Regions from separate parts of the Burkholderia sp. BCC1996 genome, predicted to be linked through region 3. Evidence: predicted binding sites of a transcription regulator. Region 3 holds the regulator's gene; each other region holds the start of a gene.

Region 1 (4,194 bases), on a different contig from region 3:
ATCGTGACCGGCGGCTTCGCGCCGAACGTGGCCGGCTGGACCAAGCCGTTCGGCGGCACGCTGATGACGTCGGCCGGCGCGCGGCGCCATCGCGTGATCACCGACGCCGTGCATGCGGACGACGGCAAGATCGCGCTGCAGATCCTGCATACCGGCCGCTACGGCTACCACCCGTTCGCGGTCGCGCCGTCGAAGATCAAGTCGCCGATTTCGCCGTTCGCGCCGCGCGAACTCAGCGCAAGCGGCGTGGAGCGGCAGATTCGAGCATTCGTCCGCTGCGCGCAGCTCGCGCGCGAGGCCGGTTACGACGGCGTCGAGATCATGGGCTCCGAGGGCTACCTGATCAACCAGTTCATCTCGATGCATACGAACAAGCGCACCGACCAGTGGGGCGGTTCGTACGAGAACCGGATCCGCCTGCCGATCGAGATCATCGAGCGCACGCGCGAAGCGGTCGGCCGCGACTTCATCCTGATCTACCGGCTGTCGATGCTCGACCTGATTCCCGACGGCAGCGACTGGAGCGAGACCGTGCAGCTCGCGAAGGCCGTCGAGCGCGCGGGCGCGACCATCATCAACACCGGGATCGGCTGGCACGAGGCACGCGTGCCGACGATCGCGACGTCGGTGCCGCGCGGCGCGTTCGCGTGGGTGACGAAGAAGATGAAGGGCGAGGTCGGCATTCCGCTCGTGACGACCAACCGGATCAACCGGCCGGAAGTGGCCGAGCAGATCCTTGCGGACGGCTGCGCGGACATGGTGTCGATGGCGCGTCCGCTGCTCGCGGATGCCGAGTTCGTCGTCAAGGCCGCGCAGGGCCGCGCCGACGAGATCAACACCTGCATCGGCTGCAACCAGGCGTGTCTCGACCACGCGTTCAGGAACAAGATCGCGTCGTGCCTGCTGAACCCGCGCGCCTGCCACGAGACCGAGCTGATCTATACGCGCGTGCAGCAGCCGAAGCGCATTGCGGTGGTCGGCGCCGGGCCGGCCGGGCTTGCATGCTCGACCGTGCTCGCGCAGCGCGGCCACCACGTCGACCTGTTCGACGCGGCAGCGGAGATCGGCGGCCAGTTCAACATGGCGAAGCGGATTCCGGGCAAGGAGGAGTTCGACGAAGCGCTGCGTTATTTCGGCCGGCAGGTCGAGCTGACCGGCGTGAACCTGCACCTGAACCGCCGCGTCGATGCGAGCGAACTGATCGCGGGCGGCTACGACGAGATCGTGCTCGCGACCGGCGTGGCGCCGCGCGACCCGAAGATTCCCGGCCAGGACGGGCCGAATGTGCTCAGCTATATCGACGTGCTCGCCGGCAGGCAGCCGGTCGGCCGGCGTGTCGCGGTGGTCGGCGCGGGCGGCATCGGCTTCGATGTCGCCGAGTATCTGGTGCAGGACGGCGAGTCGCCGACGCTCGATCTGGAAGAGTGGAAAGCGGAGTGGGGCGTGACCGATCCGGCCGCGACGCGCGGCGGCGTGACGCGCGCGCAGGTCGCGGCGCCCGCTCGCGAAGTGACGCTGCTGCAGCGCAAGGCCGCGCCGCTCGGCAAGGGGCTCGGCAAGACGACCGGCTGGATTCACCGCGCGACGCTGAAGATGAAGCAGGTGAAGATGATCGGCGGCGTGAACTACGAACTGATCGATGCGCGCGGGCTGCACGTGTCGTACGGCGAGCAGCGCACCGATCACGAACTGATCGAAGCCGACACGATCGTGTTGTGCACGGGGCAGGAGCCGCAGCGCGCGCTGTTCGCGCCGCTGCAGGCGGCCGGACGCTCCGTGCATCTGATCGGCGGCGCGGAACTGGCGGCCGAGCTCGATGCGAAGCGGGCGATCGATCAGGGCGCGCGGCTCGCGGCGCGGCTGTAACGGTACGGCCGCGAGGCGCCGCCGTCACTCCATCTCGACGCGTTGTGTCTCGCGCTCTTCCGCTTCCAGCATCGCCTTGACGATCAGATAGACGGCGGGCAGATCGTCGTCGTCGCGCTTCCAGTCGACGGCTTCCTCGACGTCCGCGGCGACCATCCGGCTGTCGCGCAGCCGAATGAAGGCGTCGACGACCATCGGATCGTTACGGTTCAGGAAGCCGGTGTTCGAGAACGCCAGCTCCTCGACATTCAGCAGCGCCTGCCAGCTCATCGTGCGGACTGCGGCCGGATGGCTGCGGCGCCGCAAGCCGAGCGCCCGCTGCGCAGGGCCGCCGACGACACGCTGAAGATCGACGACCGCTTGCCGCGCGGCACGCTCGAAGTGGACGGGGTTGAAGCCGGGTTGCTCGGGATCGAATGCGGATGACTGGAACATGGTCGCCTCACAAAAGTCCGTCCGTCATGGGTGACGGAATTCGGGTCAAATGGTACAAAAGTACTGTAAATATATACAGTGTTCGAGGCGGTTTCAAGTGCTGAATGATTGTGTTCGTGCGGCGACCGGCTTCGGGTGAGCGGATTCGGGCGAGCGGCGAGGGCGGCGGACGCATGAAACCGCATTAGTCAGAAGCCCGTTTCTGCTCCGTGCTCTTCGCTGCATCGCGCTGCGCACGTCGTGTCTCGGAACCTCGCGGTGGCCTCACTGCGCCGACCGCCCGTCTGGCGAGCTACACCGACGCGGCAATCGTCTCCCGCAGCCATCGATGCGCCGGATCGCGATGCACGCGCTCGTGCCACAGCATCGACATCTCGTAGCCGGGCACCTCGACCGGCGCCTCCACGACGCGCAATGCGGGCGTGTTGCGCACCAGCCGCTCGGGCAGCATCGCCACGAGGTCGGTTGTGGCGACGGCCGTCATCACGAACAGAAAATGCGGCACCGACAGCACCACGCGCCGCGTGGCGCCGGCTTTGGCGAGCGCTTCGTCCGTCACGCCGAAGAAGCCGCCGCCGTCGGGCGACACGATCACGTGTTCCAGCGCGCCGAACTGCGCGAGCGTCGGGCGGCGCTTCAGTTTCGGATGACCGGCGCGGCCGACCAGCACGTAACGTTCGACGAACAGCGGCAGGCGACGCATCCCTTCCGGCGAACCGTCTGTCGTGTGGAAGGCCAGGTCGATACCGTTTCGCTCGGCGTCCTGCTCGATGCGCGGCGGCACGAGTTCGACGACGGCGAGGCGCGTCGCGGGCGCAGCCGAGCGCAGCGTGTTCAGCGCGGGCAGCACGATCGTCGATTCGCCGTAGTCGGTTGCGGCCACGCGCCACGTATTCGTCGCGGTTGCCGGATCGAACGGCGTGGCCGTCAGCACCGCGCGTTCGACTGCTTCGAGCGCATCTCGCAGCGGCTCGCGCAGCGTTTCCGCGCGCGCGGTCGGCCGCATTCCTCGCGGCCCCGGCAGCAACAGCGGATCGCCGAACAGGTCGCGCAGTTTTTGCAGCTGCACGCTGACCGACGGCTGCGACATGTTCAGTTTCTCGGCCGCCCGCGTGACGTTGTGCTCGGCGAGCAGCACGTCGAGCGTGACCAGCAGGTTCAGATCCAGTCGTCTGAGATTGTTCACGGCTATACCTGGAATATCGGGAATTCATTTCCAATATACCGTTGGCGGCAGCATCCTGCAGTCATTCCATCAACGGAGCAGTGAACATGAACGTGCTGATCGTCTACGCCCATCCCGAACCGCGCTCGCTGAACGGTGCGTTGCGGGATTTCGCGGTCGAGCATCTCGAAGCGGCAGGCCATGCCGTGCAGGTGACCGATCTGTATGCGATGAACTGGAAGGCCGTGTTCGACGCGGATGACGTGACCGACCGTGCGCCCGATGCGCGCTTCGATCCCGCACGCGATTCGAAGCGCGCGTTCGAGACGGGCACGCAGCGCGACGACATCGCGCGCGAGCAGGACAAGCTGAAGTGGGCCGACGCGGTGATCCTGCAGTTTCCGCTGTGGTGGTTCTCGATGCCGGCGATCATGAAGGGCTGGGTCGAGCGCGTGTATGCGTACGGCTTCGCGTACGGCGTCGGCGAGCATTCCGACCTGCACTGGGGCGACCGTTACGGCGAAGGTTCGCTGGCCGGCAAACGGGCGATGGTGATCGTCACGACGGGCGGCTGGGAGTCGCATTACAGCGCGCGCGGCATCAACGGGCCGATCGACGACGTGCTGTTCCCGATCCAGCACGGGATTCTGTATTACCCGGGGTTCGACGTGCTGCCGCCGTTCGTGATTTACCAGACGCACCGGATGGACGACGGGCGCTTCGACGAA
Region 2 (4,194 bases), on a different contig from region 3:
CCGCGACCAGCTCGCCGCGCGTGCCGAGCACCTGGAAGTAAACGCTGTCGACGTTGTCCGCGCGCAGGAAGTCGCGCGTCTGCTGCGGCAGCGTCAGCTCGGCGACGCCGTTGACCGGATGGATCTGCCGCGCGAGCACGTACGCGTTGGTCTCGAGCGCGCGGTCGAACGGGCCGTTCGCGATCGTTTTCGCGACGAGATAGGTGACGGCGATGCTCATCGGCCACAGCAGCAGGAGCGGCGCGAGCATCCAGTCGAGGATTTCGCCGAACAGCGAGCGCGGTCGCGCGGCCTCGGGCGTATCGGTTTCGTCGGGCGGCGCGAACGGGTTCTCGTAGCGCGCGTCGCGCACGGCGTCGGCGGCGGACGATGGCTCGCCGGTCGGATGGCGGGAATGGGCCGGCGTGGCCATCGCGGCGACGGCCGGGTTCAGCGCAGCGGCGTGCCGGCCGCCGCGGGCTGGGGCGCGGCCGCGTCGGCCGGCGCCGCGGGCGCGACTTTCTCGAGGCAGTAGCCGAGGCCGCGCACGGTGGAAATCCGCACGCCGCTCGGCTCGATCTTCTTGCGCAGCCGGTGCACGTACACTTCGATCGCGTTGTTGCTGACTTCCTCGCCCCATTCGCACAGATGGTCGACGAGCTGCTCCTTCGACACGAGCCGGCCGATGCGCTGCAGCAGCACTTCGAGCAGCCCGAGCTCGCGCGCGGACAGATCGAGCACGCGTTCGTTCGCATACGCGATGCGGCCGACCTGGTCGAACGCGAGCGAGCCGTGGCGCACGACGGTCGGGCCGCCGCCCGCGCCGCGCCGGGTCAGCGCGCGCACGCGCGCCTCGAGCTCGTTGAGCGCGAACGGCTTGGCCATGTAGTCGTCCGCGCCGAGGTCGAGCCCCTTCACGCGCTCGTCGACGCTGTCGGCGGCGGTCAGGATCAGCACGGGGAGGTTGGAATTGCGCGCGCGCAGGCGCTTCAGCACGTCGAGCCCGGACATCTTGGGCAGCCCGAGATCGAGGATCAGCAGGTCGAAGGACTGCATCGACAGCGCGGTATCGGCCTCGATGCCGTTCTTCACGTGGTCGACCGCATAGCCCGATTGGCGGAGTGACCGGGTGAGGCCGTCCGCGAGTATGCTGTCGTCTTCGGCGATGAGAATTCGCATGTTGCTGACCGATGGCCGGCGGGGCGTGCGCGCCGGCGCGGCTGTCTCCGAAGTTATCCGTGTACAACGCAGCCTGCATTGCGGGCTTGCATAAAACACTGTTTTTTTATACAGTGTCTGCATTCGTGGGCAGCGCTTGAAAGCGGGCGCGCCTCTGACAGACGCTGCTCATCATAGCAAAGGACGATTCATGGAAGATAGCAAGAAGGGCTCCGGGATGACCGCCGAGAAGAGCAAGGCGCTGGCGGCCGCACTCGCGCAGATCGAGAAGCAGTTCGGCAAAGGGTCGATCATGCGGATGGGCGACGGCGAAGCGGCCGAAGACATCCAGGTCGTCTCCACGGGCTCGCTGGGTCTCGATATCGCGCTCGGCGTCGGCGGTCTGCCGCGCGGCCGGGTGGTCGAGATTTACGGTCCGGAATCGTCGGGTAAAACCACGCTCACGCTGCAGGTCATCGCCGAGCTGCAGAAGCTGGGCGGCACCGCAGCGTTCATCGACGCCGAGCACGCGCTCGACGTCCAATATGCAGCGAAGCTCGGCGTGAACGTGCCGGAGCTGCTGATCTCGCAGCCGGACACCGGCGAGCAGGCGCTCGAAATCACCGACGCGCTGGTGCGCTCGGGCTCGATCGACATGATCGTCATCGACTCGGTCGCGGCGCTCGTGCCGAAGGCCGAAATCGAAGGCGAGATGGGCGATTCGCTGCCGGGCCTGCAGGCTCGTCTGATGTCGCAGGCGCTGCGCAAGCTGACCGGCACGATCAAGCGCACGAACTGCCTCGTGATCTTCATCAACCAGATCCGGATGAAGATCGGCGTGATGTTCGGCAACCCGGAAACCACGACGGGCGGCAACGCGCTGAAGTTCTACTCGTCGGTGCGTCTGGATATCCGCCGGATCGGCTCGATCAAGAAGAACGACGAGGTGATCGGCAACGAAACCCGCGTGAAGGTCGTCAAGAACAAGGTGTCGCCGCCGTTCCGCGAAGCGATCTTCGACATCCTGTACGGCGAAGGCATTTCGCGCCAGGGCGAGATCATCGATCTCGGCGTGCAGGCGAAGATCGTCGACAAGGCCGGCGCCTGGTACAGCTACAACGGCGAGAAGATCGGCCAGGGCAAGGACAACGCGCGTGAATTCCTGCGCGAGAACCCGGAAATCGCCCGCGAGATCGAAAACCGCATTCGCGAGTCGCTCGGCGTTGCCGCGATGCCCGATGGCGTAGTCGACGAAGCCGAGGCGATGGACGAAGAAGAGTGATGGTCGGGCGCCGAGGTCACGCTGGCGAACCGGACCCGAGCGACGCGCCCGACACGGCGGGCCGCTCCGGCCGGCGAGCCGCATCCTCGGGTGCCGACCGGCGGGGCGCGGGCAGTCAGTCCGCGCACCGCACCGCGACGAGGGCATCCGACGATGCCCTCGTTTCGTTTGAGATCACCGCACCGGTCGATCCGTTCGACGACGACGAATCGTTCGACGCGCACGACCGGTCGCGCCGTCGCGTGTCCGGTGTCGGCTTCCCGGGCGAGCGCGCAGCCGATGCGGCGGCGTCGGTCAAGGAAGATGTGTATACGCGCAGCAGCCAGCATCCGCGTCGCACACGCCGTGCGGCCGGCGGTTCAGGCAGCGCTGCTTCCGGCGACGAGGCCGGCGCCACCGGGCGCAAGTCGTCGAAACCGCCGCGTTCGCTGAAGGGCCGCGCACTCGGCTATCTGTCACGGCGCGAATACAGCCGCGCCGAACTCGCGCGCAAGCTCGCGCCGTACGTCGGCGAGGACGAATCGGTCGAGCCGGTGCTCGATGCGCTGGAACAGGAAGGCTGGCTGTCCGATGCACGCTTTGCCGAGAGCCTCGTGCATCGCCGCGCATCGCGCGTCGGCGTCGCGCGCATCGTCAGCGAACTGAAGCGCCATGCGGTCGGCGACAACCTCGTCGAGGAAGTGAATGCGCAGTTGCGCGAGACCGAGTGGACGCGCGCGCAGGCCGTCTGGCGCAAGAAATTCGGTGCACTGCCGCAAACGCCCGCCGAGCGCGCGAAGCAGGCGCGCTTCCTTGCCGCGCGCGGCTTTTCGAGCGCGACCATCGTGAAGTTGCTGAAGGTTGGCGACGATTTCCCGATCGACGACTGACCGCTTCGGTCGCGCGCGCTGCGCGCGATTTTGCTGCAATGCAACCGTTTCCGGACAGGCGGGAATACCCGCCGTCGCGGCCGGATGCCTCAAATACCCAATATGCTAAAATCCACGGGTTTTCCTCTTCGGCCTCAACCTCCAGCATGCCGCTATCCGAGCCCGTGCCCCGTCAGTTGCGACATCGACGCGCAATCCGAGCGGAAGCCTACGAGCGCGACGACGGCTTGTGGGACATCGAAGCCTGCCTGACCGACCACAAGCCGCGCGATGTCGCGCTTGCGTCGGGCATCCGGCCCCAGGGCCTGCCGATCCACGAACTCTGGCTGCGCGTGACCATCGATCGTGACCTCAATGTCGTCGACGCCGAAGCGTCTTCGGAGTGGGTTCCCTATCCCGGTCACTGTCAATCCGCCCCTCCCGCCTATCGGGCCCTCATCGGGCTCAACCTCTTCCGCAATTTCCGCCGCAACGCGAACCGGCTGCTCGCCGGCGTCGCGGGCTGTTCCCATCTGACCGAACTGTGCGCCGTGCTGCCGACGGCAGCGATCCAGGCGTTCGCCGGTGACGTGTGGAACGTGCGCGAAGAGGGCGGCGAAGGGCCGGACCATGACGGCGAGCACGTCGAGCCGCCTTTCCAGCTCGGCCGCTGCCGGGCATTGCGGTTCGACGGCGAGGTCGTGCGGCAGTACTACCCGCGGTGGTACGGCCCGCTTCGGCCGGATCTGCCCGGTGAGGGCAGCACGAAGGAATGAACGGAAATCATTCGAAGAAGCGTCTTAAGCGACATTTCATCCAACTCTCAGACTGAAGGGAATCACGCATGAAGATTCACGAGTACCAGGGTAAGGAAATCCTGCGGAAATTCGGAGTCGCGGTACCGCGCGGCAAGCCGGCGTTCTCGGT
Region 3 (4,194 bases):
ATGCGTGTCACATGGGCATGACCGGGGCGAACGCACGTCGAGGACACGAACGGGCCATTCTAGTGCATCGGCTGCGTCTCTTCAGGGCGCGCACGCGCGCGACGGTGCATGCGCGCACGGATCGTGCACCGCATCATCGCCGACGCGCCCCGCGTGGCGAATCAGCGTTTTCCATCCCTTGCGTCCGGAATTGCGGCGCACCATGATGAGTGCATAGGGCACGTTGTCGCGATAGGGAGGTCTCATGGCTAGCTACAACAAGATTCTGCTGTGCTACGACGGCACGCTCGAAGGACGCAAGGCCTTGCGGTGCGGTGCGAATCTCGCGCTGGACCTGAAGGCGGAAACGCATTTGCTCTCGGTCGTCGACATGCGCTCGAGCATCGCGCAAAGCGCGGGGCTACTGACCGACGTCGCCTGCGGCCGCTTCGAGGAAACCGCGCGCGAGATCCTGCAGGAAGGCGTGAACTGGCTGCGCGAGCGTGGCGTCCAGGCCGAAGGCCATTTTGCGTTCGGTTATCCGATCGACGAAATCGCGAATCTCGCGACCGAGTTGAAGGCCGACCTCGTCGTTGTCGGCCATCGGTGCCGCAGCGGATTGTCGAGATGGTGGATGGGGTCGGGCAATACGCAACTGCTCGATCGCGTGAACTGCAGCATTCTGGTCGCGTGTTCGTCAGCGGAAGAGCAAAAGGCCGAGATCGCGCGCGAACGCGAAGCGGCCACCGCGAGCGGCAAGTGACACTGTGATCGTGTGACCGGCCGGGTTGTTACTGCGATCCGCGCCGGTCGCTCGCCATTGCCGCCGCAGCGGCATCGATCCCGATCGCGACCGCTCACGCGTGCAGGTCGATCGCGGACAGCTTCCACGAAAACAGGCCGAAGCGGTGGAAGATCGCCGCATAGCGCGTGCCGTCGGCACTGCGCTGATAGGTCACGACAAATTCATCGATATTCCGGTAGCCGGCGCTCGTTTGCTGCGGATGGCGCGTGTCGCCCGGGCCGGCTGGCGCGGATGCGGGGGCCGGCGCGGACGCGACCGAGGCATTGCTGCCCGGTACGGGTGTGCTCGCCGGATTGGCCGGCGGTGCGGCCGATGCGCTGCCAGGCGCACCGCCTGACGGCGGGCCCGACCATTCGGGTGGCCGCTCGCCCGGATTACCGCGCGGGGGAATGCCGCTCATCAGCGCCGCGACGCCTTCCGGTGTCGCATACGCATCGACGAGCGGGCCGATCAATGCAGAGCCGATCAGCGCGCCGATCACCGCGAACGGGTTGTCCTTCTTCACCGCGTCGATCCGGTGCATCAACTCTTCCGTGACCTGCTGCTTCAGGCTGATGCGCAGCGACGGAAAGTCGACATATTCGCTGACCGATTGCGCATCGCGCGCATCGATCGCCGATTTCAGGCGACCGAGCGCGACATACGGCGATGCGTACGCATAGCCGATCGCCACCAAAACGGCGACGGCCAGCGCGACGATCAGCAGGGGCTTGAGCCGCCACGCGCGGCCCGAAGATCCAGTCACGATGCCTCCGGTGCGGACAGGTTCCGCAATCAGAGACCGCCGTGCGTGGCCGATCGTTCCTCGTCGATGCAGCGATCGATCATCCGGCACACGGCATCGATCGTCCCGACCATGATCAGGCGCGACCGGCCGTGATAAACGCGCACGGGCGCACGGCGCGCCGGTTCCGCGTGGTGCAGGCCGGCGTTCAGCGAGACCCGTGCGAAGGCGGGAAGCGCTGAGGGCAGCAGCGACGCCTGCCGTTCAACTGCGACTTCTTGGCTCACCACGGGCGCCGCGGCGGACAGCGGCGCGCAGGGCGTGCGGCCGCGCAGGTGACGCAGGCGACCGAATTGACGGAAAGGCAGCAAACGGGAAAGGCGTTCCATGATGTTCTCCTCAGCGAGACCGATTGTCAGAGTTCGCCCGAGCGGATCAGCCCGACGGCGATGCCTTCCAGCGCGAATTCCGCGCTGCCGGCCTTGACGAAGATGTTTTCGTAATCCGGGTTCTCCGCGATCAGCTCGAGGCCGCCTGGCCGGCGCATCAGGCGCTTGACCGTGACGTCGTCGCCAAGCCGCGCGACGATGATCTGGCCGTCCTTCGCTTCCGTGCGCTTCTGCACGGCGAGGAGGTCGCCGTCGAGAATGCCGGCGTCGCGCATCGACAGGCCGCGCACCTTCAGCAGGTAGTCGGGCTTGCTGGTGAACAGCGCGGGATCGCACGCGTAATGCTGCGAGATGTGCTCCTGCGCGAGGATCGGGCTACCGGCCGCCACCCGGCCGACGAGCGGCAGCGACAGTTGCATCAGGCCGGCATGCGGCAGCGTGAACTGATGGGGGGCGTCGTCAATGCCGAGCAGGCGGATGCCGCGCGACGCGCCGGCGGCCAGCTCGATCACCCCTTTGCGCGCCAGCGCACGGAGGTGTTCCTCGGCCGCATTCGGCGAGCTGAAGCCCAGCTCTGCCGCGATCTCGGCGCGCGTGGGCGGGAAACCGGAGCGCTCGATCGCGCGGCGGATCAAGTCGAACACTTGCTGCTGACGGGCGGTGAGTTTGGTCATGGCTGAACTGTATGGATAGACAGTGAGCTGTATTTTTATACAGTACTTCGCGAATTTCAAGTGTTACTTGAGGTTCGACGTGATCGCGCCGGTTCCGACGTGATTTCGCGACGCCCGGACGCCGGTTCATCTGCCTCAACCGTCCATCCCGTCTGCGTTAGCACTTTTGAGTATTAAAAAATAAGGAACGATTATTTTTAATCATGTAACCCGTTCGCTAGACTGGCCCGACATCGCAATACCGACAACACTGGAGAACCAAGGATGGCGAAGCGCAATACGGGGCTGGTGGGCGGAGTGGGCCGCCTGATCGCAACACTCGCGCTGGGCGCGGCGGCGGCGCTGGGCGTCGCGACGCACGCCCAGGCCGATACGACGTTCCTGAACGTGTCCTACGACCCGACGCGCGAGTTGTACCAGGACTTCAACCAGGCGTTCGGCAAGGCGTGGAAGGCGCAGACGGGCGAGACGGTCAACTTCAAGCAGTCGCACGGCGGCTCGGGCGCGCAGGCGCGCTCGGTGCTCGACGGCCTGCAGGCCGACGTCGTGACGCTGGCGCTCGCCTACGACATCGACGCGATCGCCAACAAGGGGCTCGTCAACAAGGACTGGCAGAAGCGCCTGCCCGACAACGCATCGCCGTACACGTCGACGATCGTGTTCCTGGTGCGCAAGGGCAACCCGAAAGGGATCAAGGACTGGGATGACCTGACCAAGCCGGGCATCTCGATCGTCACGCCGAACCCGAAGACGTCGGGTGGGGCGCGCTGGAACTACCTGGCCGCATGGTCATACGCGGTCCACAAGCCGGGCGGCAACGAGCAGAGCGCGAAGGAATTCGTGACGAAGCTCTACAAGAACGCGGGCGTGCTCGACTCGGGCGCGCGCGGTGCGACGACGAGCTTCGTGCAGCGCGGGATCGGCGACGTGCTGATCGCGTGGGAGAACGAGGCGTTCCTGTCGATCAAGGAATTCGGCACCGACAAGTTCGAGATCGTCGTGCCGTCGGTGAGCATCCTGGCCGAGCCGCCCGTTGCCGTGGTCGACAAGGTGGTCGACAAGAAGGGCACGCGCAAGCTGGCCGAGGCCTACCTGAATTTCCTGTACAGCCCGCAGGGCCAGGAAATCGCGGCGCGCAACTACTATCGTCCGCGTTCGAAGAACGTGCCGGCGGACCTGACGAAGCAGTTTCCGAAGCTGAAGCTGTACACGGTCGACGACACGTTCGGCGGCTGGACGAACGCGCAGAAGACGCATTTCGCGGACGGCGGCGTGTTCGACTCGATCTACAAGCCGCAGTAACGCCAGGCAGCAAACCACAACGACAGCGGCGCGCCACGACAGCGCGCCGCATCCCCGACGGCCCGCCGGCGCGACTCCCCGCGCCGGCGTTTGCGTCGGACCCGTGAGCAGCAACGACCCAGCAAGAGCATCCGATGACGACGTACACCTTTCGCAAGCCGAGCGCGCTGCCCGGTTTCGGCGTGACGCTCGGCATCACGGTGGCCTATTTGAGCCTCGTGGTGCTGATCCCGCTCGCCGCCACGTTTCTGAAGACCGCGACGCTGTCGTGGGACCAGTTCGTCACCGCCGTCGCGTCGCCGCGCGTACTCGCGTCGTACC
Region 4 (4,194 bases), on a different contig from region 3:
GCCCTTGCGCTTTTGCCGCGACATACATGCGCGGCGCGCCGGCGAGCGAGCATTCGTCGGTAATCGCGATCCCTCGATAGCCGAGTTCCACCGCGCGCTCGACCAGTTCCTCCGCATGCGACGCGCCATGCAGGAACGAGAAGTTCGAGCGGCAGAACAACTCCGCGTAATCGGGCAGCAAACCGAATTCCGCAACCATCGCCGCTCACCCGAACAGGCCGTGCAGGAACCAGTGCGGTTCGGCCTCGCTCCCCGTCCGCTCCCTGAACACCCAATAGCACGCGCCCTCTTCGTCCTGCGCGACGCAATAATCGCGCGCCACGTGCTGACCGTCGAACCACCCTGCCTCGATCCGTTCGGGCGACGACATCATTCTCAGCGGCGTATGAAATACCGGCCGCTCCCCGCGCATCAGCAACGGCAGCGGCTCGGCCAGCAGCCACGCGGGACGCGGCGGCGCAGCCGGCAGTCCGTCAGCCGGCTTGCCCGCCGGCGCATCGAACGGCAGCCAGCGGTTCGCGGCTTCGGGCCGATAGTCGGCCACCGGCGCCGCGCGCAGCACGTTATCCGCACCGAGCCGCGCGACCAGCAGTTCGAACAGCCGCGCGCGCGTCTCGCGCGTGCCGCCCGGCTCGGGGAAGAGATCGTCGGCCGGTGGTGCGACCGATTCGACGCGCGTGGCCTTCAGCCGCACCGCGATCACCGCGGCCGGCAATTCGACGCGCGCGAGCCGCTCGCCGAGCAGCCGCATGAAGTGCGTCTCGTCGCGCACGGGCGCGGCGAACGCGAGTTCGAGCGGCGTCGGCGGCACGGCCTGGCGGCCGCGCTCGTGTTCGAGCTCGAACGTCATCGCGGCCAGCGACAGCTGCCGCGCGGCCAGCCATCCGCAGAGCTGCACGACGAGCCGCCGCGCGGCGAACAGCACGGCTTCCGCGTATTCGACGCGCTCCGGCAATTCGAGCCGCACGTCGAACACGGGCGGCACCGCCATCCACGCGAGCGGCTCGACCGCATCGCCGTACGCACGATCGAGCGCGGCCAGCAGCGCGGGACCGCAGCGCCGCTGCAGCCCCGCGCGCGGCAGGCGGCGCAGATCGGCGAGCGTGCGGCAGCCGAGGCCGTCGAACCAGCCCGCATACGGGCGCGCGTCGGGCAGCAACACGCACGGCAAGCGATCGAGCGTACGAACGAGCGAAGCCGGCCCGGCCACGCGGCGCCGGATACGCGCACGCGCCGACATGCGCGCGAGCAGCCACGCGCCGCGCCCGGTCGGCGCGGCGGACAGGCGCGCCGCATAGCCGAGCGCCGCGAGCGTCGCGCGCACCCGGCGGCACAGCGACGGCAGGCCGCCGAACAGGCGCAGACTCGGGCCGACGTCGACGATCAGCGTCGCTTCGTCGTCGAGCGCGACGCACGGCGAGAAGCGCAGCAACGCGAGCGCGACCGCGCGCAGCGCATCGGCCTCGCGGGCGGGATCGCGTTCGACGAGCCGCGTGTCGGGCGAAAGCGTCAGCACGCCGCCGCGCTTCATGCCCGCGCGCACGCCCTGCCGGCGCGCCGGCGCGTCGGCAATCAGCACGACACCCTGCTCGAGCACCGCGCAGCCTGCGTCGTCTGCGTCGCCTGCGCCGTCCGCCGCGCCGTCAGACGGCGGCGGGGCGCACACGTCGAGCGGCAGGCGCGGCAGATGGATGCCGAGCAAGACGCGCATAGCGGCTCTCCACGATGGGCGACGGCAAATCGAGCGCGAGCGGCTCGCCGCGCGCGGGCCCGCGACGCTTGACGATGTCGAGCGACACGCCGCCCGGCACCGGATGCAGCGCGACGCGCAGCACGGCCGGCGACGGCTGTTTGGCCGCCGACAGCGGGCGCAGCATCACGAACAGCGTGTCGCCGGTGCGCGCGGCCGCGAGATGCAGGCGGCGCAGCGCATCGGGCCGCGCGTCCTGCCAGAGCAGCAGCGCACCGCAGCAGCCGGTCCTGAGCGCCTGCTCGGCGGCCCACAACGCATCGGTGCGGCTGCCCGCGCGCAGCCACAGCAGCGCGTCGGCCGGCACGCCGAGCGCGGCCAGCGCGGTCGCATGCGGCGACTGCGGCGGCGCGACGAGCGCGAGCGGCCGCCGCGCGCTGACGGTGCGCGCGAGCGCCGGCGCGAGCAGCCGCATCTCGCCGCAGCCCGGCTGCGCGGCCAGCAGTTCGACGAGCCCGCCGACCGGCCAGCCGCCGCCCGGCAGCTCGGCGGACAGCGGCGCGAAACCCGTGTCGATCGTGCGCGAATCGCCGCGCGCGAGCTGCGAGCCGCGCCAGAGGGACGGATGGAGGGATTCGGGAGAAATGGAGGATGCGAGCATGACGCCACCCACAACTGTATGGATATACAGTATATGGCAATGCGTTCATGTCGCACAGTACTAGTACGAAACGGGGGTTTTGTCAGAGGGAAGCATGGAGGCGGCCAGGACGTTCATCATGATCCGGCGCGCCCGCCGCACAAACGCGCACGGCGTGAGCTTGATGCGGGCCTCGGGCACGCGATCGCCGACCGGATGCGGCAGCCTGCGGCGCAAACCGTCCGCTCGAATCCGCCGCCTGCTGCATCCCTTTCACTTCGAAACATCGGGCTGCCGGCCTGTCGCCCGCGCTTGCGGGTTCAATGGGCCAGGCCTGAATCGCGATCCCAGGCTATAGCGATGGGCCGGATGAAAAAAGCGTGCGAACGTGACGGGAACGCCAGCAGTCCAGGTTCGGCGCGTAAGAATGAGACACGGTTCGTTGACCTCGATCTCCAGCAGAAGCGCCTGCGCCTCCGACGGATGTGCCGCATCGACAACGTGCTCGATCTCGAGTTCGTGATGGGAAATATTGTTGAACAGATATTCCGACGGCGGCTCGACCGTAAAGTCCTGCGCGAGAAACGCCGGCGCGGCAGCCGGGTTCACATAGCGATCTTCGAGCTGAAGCGGTCGGCCATTGTCCAGGTGCACGCATATCAAGCGAAAGATCGGCGCGTTGGGCTCGATACCAAACGCGCCGGCGATTTCGGGAGGTGCGAATTCCGGCCGCTGCATCACGACGCGACAGGAATAGTCGTGCCCGCACGCCCGAATTTCGTCACGGATGTGCGTAATCACCAGCAGGTTCAATTTCGGCTTGCTCACCGCGACAAACGTGCCGATGCCCGCCACGCGCTCGAGCACGCCCTCTTCGGTCAGTTCCCGCAACGCCCGGTTGACCGTCATGCGTGCGACTCCATACGTCGTCGCCAAGTCGACCTCGGATGGAATGCGATCACCTGTATTCCATTCGCCTGCCCTCACCTTATCCCGGACAATCGTCTTGATCTGCTGAAACGGCACGCCTGCTTTAAGCATTGTGTTGTGAAATCCCGTCTGGATGGTCAACGTAACCGGTTGTCGCAGTGCCGACCCGCCGGCGGCGGCGTACGGCGTCGGCATTCAATCGCTTCGCTCGCCGAACAGCGCGTCGAGGAAGATGCGATTCTCCTCGTCCGTTCCGATCGTCACGCGAATGAAATCGTCGAGCCGGTACGCGCCAAGCGGCCGGACCACAACGCCCTTCTCAAGCAACCGCTGCGTCGCGGATTTCGCATCGGGAAGACGAATCGCGATGAAGTTTGCGTGCGTCTGAATGTATTCGAGTTCGCGCGCCTCGAGCGCGCCGGCAATCTGTGCGATCCCGGCGCGATTGCTCTCCTGCGTGCGACGCAGAAATTCGCGGTCCGCGAGGGCCGCCGAAGCGGCGCGCTGTGCCAATGCATTCACGCTGAATGTCGGCCGGATACGCGCGACCATATCGGCCATGTCCGCGCTCATCACACCATAGCCAATACGCAGCGATGCGAGTCCATAAGCTTTCGAGAACGTACGAGCGACGACCAGGTACGGATAACGCGCGACGAGCGACGTCGCATCGACCCGCAAGGACGGCGCCACGTAATCGATATACGCTTCGTCGAGTACGACGAGACGATCCTTGCCGGCCGTCGCGACGATTCGCTCGACGTCAGACGGCGTCATCAAGGTTCCCGTCGGGTTGTTCGGATTGCAGAGATAGACGAGGCGAATCAGCCTCTCCCTGTCGGCCTCGAGTTCCGCACACATTGCATCGACATCGTGCGCATAGTGCCGCGCGTCGACCGCCCATGCCTCGGCGCCACGCATCCGGATACTGATC

What was found. Region 3 encodes LexA, which represses DNA repair genes until DNA is damaged. Its sites were predicted from a motif close to ACTGTATNNNNATACAGT; they were not measured.
Region 1: the regulator LexA is predicted to act here: its motif matches at 2,364-2,381, upstream of U4Z64_RS03490 (DUF2471 family protein).
Region 2: the regulator LexA is predicted to act here: its motif matches at 1,256-1,273, upstream of recA (recombinase RecA).
Region 4: the regulator LexA is predicted to act here: its motif matches at 2,365-2,382, upstream of imuA (translesion DNA synthesis-associated protein ImuA).

What each region holds. Positions count from the first base shown of each region.
Region 1 is NZ_CAJPHM010000002.1:312,660-316,853, reverse strand. Features, by position in the region: gene U4Z64_RS03495 (NADPH-dependent 2,4-dienoyl-CoA reductase) at 1-1,866, shown strand, start outside; gene U4Z64_RS03490 (DUF2471 family protein) at 1,891-2,301, opposite strand; gene U4Z64_RS03485 (LysR family transcriptional regulator) at 2,594-3,487, opposite strand; gene U4Z64_RS03480 (NAD(P)H-dependent oxidoreductase) at 3,574-4,194, shown strand, end outside.
Region 2 is NZ_CAJPHM010000008.1:150,540-154,733, forward strand. Features, by position in the region: gene U4Z64_RS14160 (sensor histidine kinase) at 1-412, opposite strand, end outside; gene U4Z64_RS14165 (response regulator transcription factor) at 430-1,158, opposite strand; gene recA (recombinase RecA) at 1,349-2,419, shown strand; gene recX (recombination regulator RecX) at 2,419-3,288, shown strand; gene U4Z64_RS14180 (DUF2889 domain-containing protein) at 3,435-4,043, shown strand; gene sucC (ADP-forming succinate--CoA ligase subunit beta) at 4,112-4,194, shown strand, end outside.
Region 3 is NZ_CAJPHM010000017.1:41,183-45,376, forward strand. Features, by position in the region: gene U4Z64_RS23865 (hypothetical protein) at 82-246, opposite strand; gene U4Z64_RS23870 (universal stress protein) at 245-742, shown strand; gene U4Z64_RS23875 (DUF2939 domain-containing protein) at 837-1,529, opposite strand; gene U4Z64_RS23880 (hypothetical protein) at 1,559-1,897, opposite strand; gene lexA (transcriptional repressor LexA) at 1,924-2,571, opposite strand; gene U4Z64_RS23890 (sulfate ABC transporter substrate-binding protein) at 2,836-3,873, shown strand; gene cysT (sulfate ABC transporter permease subunit CysT) at 4,008-4,194, shown strand, end outside.
Region 4 is NZ_CAJPHM010000003.1:57,361-61,554, forward strand. Features, by position in the region: gene U4Z64_RS04460 (error-prone DNA polymerase) at 1-199, opposite strand, end outside; gene U4Z64_RS04465 (DNA polymerase Y family protein) at 206-1,711, opposite strand; gene imuA (translesion DNA synthesis-associated protein ImuA) at 1,644-2,351, opposite strand; gene hutC (histidine utilization repressor) at 2,604-3,371, opposite strand; gene hisC (histidinol-phosphate transaminase) at 3,456-4,194, opposite strand, start outside.